2 regions of the Streptomyces sp. IBSBF 2435 genome follow, and region 1 is predicted to be linked to the other one. Evidence: riboswitches for the same ligand, from Rfam matches in the RefSeq annotation. Region 1 holds a riboswitch; the other holds the start of a gene.
What was found. A riboswitch is a leader RNA that binds a small molecule or an ion and turns the genes downstream of it on or off. The one in region 1 is predicted to bind glycine.

Region 1 (3,512 bases):
CAACCGGCCGGTGGTCGCCGACCGCGATGTGAAGTCCATCTCCGTCGAGGACACCTTCGACACCGACCTCAACGACCGCGCCCGGGTGCGGTACGAGATCGACCGGCTCGCCGACCGCTGCGCCCAGCGGCTGCGCGGCGCCGGCCGCTCCGGGCGGACGGTGGTGGTGAAGATCCGCCGGTACGACTTCTCGACCCTGACCCGCTCCGAGACGCTGCGGGCGCCCACCGACGACCCCGCCGTCGTCAAGGAGACCGCCCGCAGGCTCGCCGAGGCCGTCGACACCACCGGCGGGGTGCGGCTGCTCGGCGTCGGTGTGTCCGGGCTCGCCGACTTCACCCAGGAGGACCTTTTCGCCCAGGCGGCCCAGAATCTGCGCGACTCGGACTCCGGCGCCGATCCCGGCGAGGACGCCCCGCCCGAGCTGCCCGTCACCCCGCCGCCGGAGCCGGAACGGGCCAGCCGCTGGGTGCCGGGCCAGGACGTCGAGCACACCGAGTACGGCGCCGGGTGGGTGCAGGGCAGCGGGGTCGGCCGGGTCACGGTCCGCTTCGAGGTGCCCGCCGACACCGTGCCGGGCCGGGTGCGCACCTTCGCCGTGGACGATCCCGCCCTGTCCAGGACCGAGCCGCTCCCGCTCAGCGGCCGCCAGGCCCCGGCGGGGCTGTAGCCGCCGCCGGGGCCCGGCCCTAGCTGCTGTCCTTCGGGCGCCGGTCCCCGCCGGCGAGTTCGCCGAAGTCGGGCGGCGGCCCCTTGTCCTGGTCCGCGACGGTCGGCACGTCCATGCCGTAGTGGTGGTAGAGCTGCAACTCCTGCTCGGGTGACAGATGCCGACCGACGCCGAAGTCCGGAGCATCCCTGATCAGGGACTTCTTGTACGGCACCCGGAGGCCGTCGTCCACCAGTTCGCTCGGCTCCAGCGGTACGAACGCGTCGCGGGTGAAAAGGCCGGTCCGCACGGCCGCCCACTCCGGTGTACCGGTCGCGTCGTCGAGGTACACCTCGTCCACGGTGCCGATCCTCGTACCGTCACGGTCGAAGGCGCGGCGGCCGATGAGGCTTCGCGGATCGATATCGGTCTGCACGGTCCCTCCAACCAACGGCGACAGCTGTTGGTTACCACCAAAAGCCACATCGCGGGTGATGTCGACCCGAATGTCGGGTCCGCCGCTGTCCAGAACGCGCTGGTAGGCTGGATGCAGCCGTAGACCCCATGCGGGAGAGTCCTCCGAAAGCGTGCCGCAGCGGCGGTTCGGAGGCGCCGAAGGAGCAAATCCTCCCCGGAATCTCTCAGGCATCCGTACCGCAGGGGCGAGGTCACTCTGGAAAGCAGGACCCGCCCCGGGAGCGCCGTTCGCGGGACAGGTCTTCACCGAAGGTGAAAGCCGTCCCCGCGGGGACGGCGAAGCTCTCAGGTACTGATGACAGAGGGGGAGGCCGTACGGGTGCCGAGCCGGGCACCCCCGAAGGTCGTCGCAGACCAGGAGGCCTCCGCAGATGAACGATCCGATCGCACCCCGTACCACGCTCGCCGAACTCGAAGCCGGTCTGCCCTTCGCCCGCCGCCACATCGGCCCGGACGCCGCAGCCCGGGCAAAGATGCTCGCCCAGGTGGGCTACGGCTCGCTGGACGAGCTGACCGAGGCGGCCGTACCGGACAGCATCAGGAGCGCCGCCGCCCTCGCACTGCCCGCCGCCCGCACCGAGGCCGAGGTGCTGGCCGAACTGCGGGCGCTCGCCGACCGCAACCAGGTGCTGGCACCGATGATCGGCCTGGGCTACTACGGCACCTTCACCCCGCCGGTGATCCTGCGCAACGTCATGGAGAATCCCGCCTGGTACACGGCGTACACGCCCTACCAGCCGGAGATCTCGCAGGGCCGGCTGGAAGCGCTGATCAATTTCCAGACCGTCGTCGCCGACCTCACGGGACTGCCCACCTCCGGTGCCTCGCTGCTGGACGAGAGCACCGCGGCGGCCGAGGCGATGGCGCTGTCCCGGCGGGTCGGCAAGGTCAGGGGCGGCGTCTTCCTGGTCGATGCCGACACCTTCCCGCAGACCACCGCCGTGATCGGGACCCGCGCCGAGCCGGCCGGCGTGGAGGTCGTGGTGGCCGACCTGGGCGACGGCATCCCCGCCGAGATCGCCGAGCGCGGAGTCTTCGGCGTGCTGCTGCAGTATCCGGGTGCCTCCGGCGCCGTCCGCGACCTGCGGCCGGTCATCGAGCAGGCGCACGCCCTGGGCGCGGTCGTCACGGTGGCCGCCGACCTGCTGGCGCTGACCCTGCTCACCTCGCCCGGCGCGCTCGGCGCGGACATCGCGGTCGGCACCACCCAGCGCTTCGGCGTCCCCATGGGCTTCGGCGGACCGCACGCGGGATACATGGCGGTGCGCGAGGCCTACGCCCGCAACCTGCCCGGCCGCCTGGTCGGCGTCTCGGTCGACGCCGACGGCGACACCGCCTACCGGCTGGCGCTGCAGACCCGCGAGCAGCACATCCGCCGGGAGAAGGCCACCAGCAACATCTGCACCGCCCAGGTGCTGCTCGCCGTGATGGCCGGGATGTACGCGGTCTACCACGGCCCCGAGGGCCTGGCGCAGATCGCCCGCCGCGCCCACCGCTACGCGGCCGTACTGGACGCGGGGCTGCGGGCGGCCGGTGTGGAGATCGTGCACGACGGCTACTTCGACACGCTCACCGCCCGGGTGCCGGGCCGGGCCGCCGAGGTGGTCGCCGCGGCCCGCGCCGCCGGGGTCAACCTGCGGCAGACCGACGCCGACCTGGTCGGCATCGCGTGCGACGAGACCACCACCCGCGCCCAGCTGGCCGCCGTCCTGGCCGCCTTCGGCGCGGACGGCGGCACCGACCTCGACGCGCTCGACGGCGCCGCGCCGGACGCGCTGCCCGCCGGCCTGGCGCGTACCGAGCCGTATCTGACCCACCCGGTCTTCCACCTGCACCGCAGCGAGACCGGGATGCTGCGCTATCTGCGCCGGCTCGCCGACCGCGACTACGCGCTGGACCGCGGCATGATCCCGCTCGGCTCGTGCACGATGAAGCTCAACGCGACCACCGAGATGGAGCCGGTCACCTGGCCCGAATTCGGCGCGCTGCACCCCTTCGCGCCCGCCGAGCAGGCCGAGGGCTACCTCACCCTGATCCGCGGTCTGGAGGACCAGCTCGCCGAGGTCACCGGCTACGACAAGGTCAGCCTCCAGCCGAACGCCGGGTCGCAGGGCGAGCTGGCGGGACTGCTCGCGGTGCGCGCCTACCACCGGGCGAACGGCGACACCGCCCGTACGGTGTGCCTGATCCCGTCCTCCGCCCACGGCACCAACGCCGCCAGCGCGGTGATGGCCGGGATGAAGGTCGTCGTGGTGAAGACCGGCCAGGACGGTGACGTGGACGTCGCCGACCTGCACGCCAGGATCGAGCAGTACCGGGAGCAGCTGGCCGTGCTGATGGTCACCTACCCCTCCACGCACGGCGTCTTCGAGGACAACATCACCGA
Region 2 (3,512 bases), on a different contig from region 1:
CGAGCAGGTTCTCGTATGCGTCGAAGCGGCCGGGCGCCACCTGGAGCAGCATCTGCTCCACATGGCCGGCCGCCGCGCCGCCTTGCGCGCCCGCGATCACGTCGGACCGCCCCTTTCCCGTCGTTCGGTGTTCCGCCATCAAATCAGGTCGACTGTTCCGGGTGGAACGCTGACCGACTCAAGCTGCGCCGGCTAAATGCCGCGTATACGGCGGGTATACGCAGGCGCCGGGCCGCGTAAGGGAGTTGACCGCGGGTGCGGTCTCAGTCCCGGCTGTAGAACGGTCGCACGGCCTCCAGCATCCAGTCCCCCACCGGGTCCTGGGCGATGTCGAGCAGGATGAGGTGGACCGGCCACGGCAGCGGCGCCGCGCCCAGGGCGCGGCCGAGCGCGTCCATGGCGGCGGCCCTGTCCTGTTCCTGCCAACTGTCCAGTTCGACGCCGACGAAGAGGGCGGGCGGGTCCTCCTCGACCGCGGCCATGGCGCGGCGGGCGCTGAGCACCATCGGGCTGACGGCGTATTCCGCGGCGGCGACGGCCAGGAAGTCCACGGGCTCCTCGTCGGGGGCCGGCTCCCACAGCCGCACCCTGGCGCCGCCAGGGCTCTGCTCGCCGTACGCCCCGATCCGCTCGGCGCGGCACAATTCCGCGACGGCGGCGGGCGGCAGCGGCACTCCGACGGCGCCGCCAGGATTGACGGCGATACCCATCAGCGGGGGCAGGCCGCGGGCGAAGTCGCGTACCGGTGCGACAGTGCAGGACATGCCTTCCGCGGCCTGCCGGAACTGCTGCTCGGAGCTGAAAACCGGCACATAGGGCGCGCCGCCGAGCTCCAGGGTGGGCAGGTCGAGGGCGACGGAGTCGGGCGCGCCGCCGTTGGGCAGCGGCACCCATACGTGCGACCGGCCGAGGACTTCCAGCAGCCGGGGGGTCGCCGAGGGATTGCCGAGGCTCGCGGCCAGCACTTCCTCGAGCTCGTTCGCCGGCCATATGTAAGGTGCCGGATTCTCCATGTCCACCCTTGTCCGCGCTTGTGCCACTGTCGGTGCCCGTGTCCTGCCCGGAAACAGTAGCGGCTGAGCGCCCCCGGCGCCCGGGCATGCAATGATGGCGGCACAATACGCATACCGGCCGTTGGAGGCCGCGCGGGAGAGTTCCGGCCCCACCACCTGGGGCCGGGCGCCGAAGGAGCAAGTCTTCCCTTGAATCTCTCAGGCACAGATACCGCGCGGGCGAGGCAGATCTGAAAAGCGGGCGGGCCGTCACCGGTCCCGCCCCACCCAAGGTGCAAGCCGCGGCCCGCAGGGGTCACGGTGAACCTCTCAGGTTCCGATGACAGATGGGGAGGCCGGGGTGAACACCCCGACCGCAGTCCGTGTCCCCTGTCCGCCGCCTTTGGGAGCCCTCTCGATGACCGAACCCTCGAACGAACCGCTGAGCGCGCCGCCCGCCGCTTCGCCGCGCCGTACCGCCCTCGACGCGGTGCACCGCGCGCTGGGCGCGACCATGACCGACTTCGCCGGCTGGGACATGCCGCTGCGGTACGGCAGCGAGCGCGACGAGCACCAGGCCGTACGCAACAGGGCCGGCCTTTTCGACCTGTCGCACATGGGAGAGATCACCGTGACAGGGCCGCAGGCAGGGCAGGCGCTGGACCACGCCCTGGTCGGCCATCTGTCGGCGCTCGCGGTCGGCAAGGCCCGCTACACGATGGTCTGCGCTCCGGACGGCGGCATCCTGGACGACCTGATCGTCTACCGGCTCGCCGAGCAGCGCTATCTGATCGTCGCCAACGCCTCCAACGCCCAGACGGTGCTGGACACGGTCGCGCTGCGCGCGGCGGACTTCGACGCGCAGGTGACCGACGACCGGGACGCGTACTCCCTGCTGGCGATCCAGGGTCCCGCCGCGCCCGGCATCCTCTCCGCGCTCACCGACGCCGACCTGGCCGGGCTGCGCTACTACGCGGGGCTGCCCGGGACCGTGGCGGGCGTGTCCTCGCTGATCGCCAGGACGGGCTACACAGGCGAGGACGGCTTCGAGCTGTTCGTGGCGCCGGCCGATGCCGAGCGGCTGTGGCAGGGGCTCCTTGCGGGCGGAGCGGACGCCGGCCTCGTGCCGTGCGGGCTGTCGTGCCGCGACACCCTGCGCCTGGAGGCCGGGATGCCGCTGTACGGGCACGAGCTGACCGCGAAGGTGACGCCCTTCGACGCGGGTCTCGGGCGGGTGGTGAAGTTCGACAAGCCTAGTGACTTCGTCGGCCGCGAGGCGCTGACCGCGGCGGCGGCCAGGGCCGCGGACGTCCCGCCGCGCAAGCTCGTGGGGCTGGTCGCGGAGGGCCGCAGGGTGCCGCGGGCCGGCTACGCCGTCACGGACGCGTCCGGCGCCCTCATCGGCGAGGTCACCTCGGGCGCGCCCTCGCCGACGCTCGGAGTGCCCATCGCCATGGCGTACGTGGACGCGGACCATGCCGCGCCGGGCACGGAAGGGGTCGCGGTCGACATCCGGGGCAGCCGTGAGCCGTACCGCGTCGTGGCGCTGCCCTTCTACCAGCGCGAGCGCTGAACCCCCCGACTTTTTCCACAGGCGCCCGGTTGTCCACAGCCTGCCGCGTCGGCTTCGTCATCACCTCTTCGCATACGGGAGAATTCCGTCATGAGCATCAATCCTGAGCAGCTGCGTTACAGCAAGGAGCACGAGTGGCTCACCGACCCCGCGGACGGCGCCTCGACCGTCGGCATCACCTCGCACGCCGCCGACGCGCTCGGTGACGTGGTCTTCGTCCAGCTCCCCGAGGTGGGGGCGACGGTGACCGCGGGCGAGACCTGCGGCGAGCTGGAATCGACCAAGTCGGTCAGCGAGCTGTACGCCCCGGTGTCCGGCGAGGTCACCGAGATCAACCAGGATGTCGTCGATGACCCGTCGCTGGTCAATACCGCACCGTTCGAAGGAGGCTGGCTGTTCAGGGTGAAGGTCTCGGACGACGGCGCGGAGCTGCTGACCGCGGCCGAGTACGACGCCTTCATCGCGGCCTGAGCCCCCGCCACCACCCGTACACCAGGAAGATCCCATGTCGCTGCTGAACCAGTCCCTGCACGACTTCGACCCCGAGGTCGCCGCCGAGATCGACGCCGAGCTGCACCGCCAGCAGTCCACGCTGGAAATGATCGCCTCGGAGAATTTCGCCCCGGTCGCGGTCCTCGAGGCCCAGGGCTCGGTGCTGACCAACAAGTACGCCGAGGGCTACCCCGGTCGCCGCTACTACGGCGGCTGCGAGCATGTCGACGTCATCGAGCAGCTGGCCATCGACCGTGTCAAGGCGCTCTTCGGCGCCGAGGCCGCGAACGTGCAGCCGCACTCGGGCGCGCAGGCCAACGCCGCCGCGATGTTCGCCCTGCTGAAGCCGGGCGACACGATCCTCGGCCTCGATCTGGCGCACGGCGGGCACCTGACGCACGGCATGAAGATCAACTTCTCCGGCAAGCTCTACAAGGTCGCGGCCTACCACGTCG

Region 2: another riboswitch for glycine. It lies ahead of gcvT (glycine cleavage system aminomethyltransferase GcvT); the one in region 1 lies ahead of gcvP (aminomethyl-transferring glycine dehydrogenase).

The regions. Positions count from the first base shown of each region.
Region 1 covers NZ_JAJSYW010000031.1:9,468-12,979, forward strand. Annotated here, with positions in the region: gene V7E46_RS08820 (DNA polymerase IV) at 1-670, shown strand, start outside; gene V7E46_RS08825 (PRC-barrel domain-containing protein) at 690-1,085, opposite strand; glycine riboswitch at 1,207-1,316, shown strand; glycine riboswitch at 1,318-1,435, shown strand; gene gcvP (aminomethyl-transferring glycine dehydrogenase) at 1,498-3,512, shown strand, end outside.
Region 2 covers NZ_JAJSYW010000012.1:30,434-33,945, reverse strand. Annotated here, with positions in the region: gene V7E46_RS04375 (enhanced serine sensitivity protein SseB C-terminal domain-containing protein) at 1-139, opposite strand, end outside; gene V7E46_RS04370 (enhanced serine sensitivity protein SseB) at 264-1,013, opposite strand; glycine riboswitch at 1,137-1,237, shown strand; glycine riboswitch at 1,238-1,349, shown strand; gene gcvT (glycine cleavage system aminomethyltransferase GcvT) at 1,411-2,565, shown strand; gene gcvH (glycine cleavage system protein GcvH) at 2,656-3,036, shown strand; gene glyA (serine hydroxymethyltransferase) at 3,071-3,512, shown strand, end outside.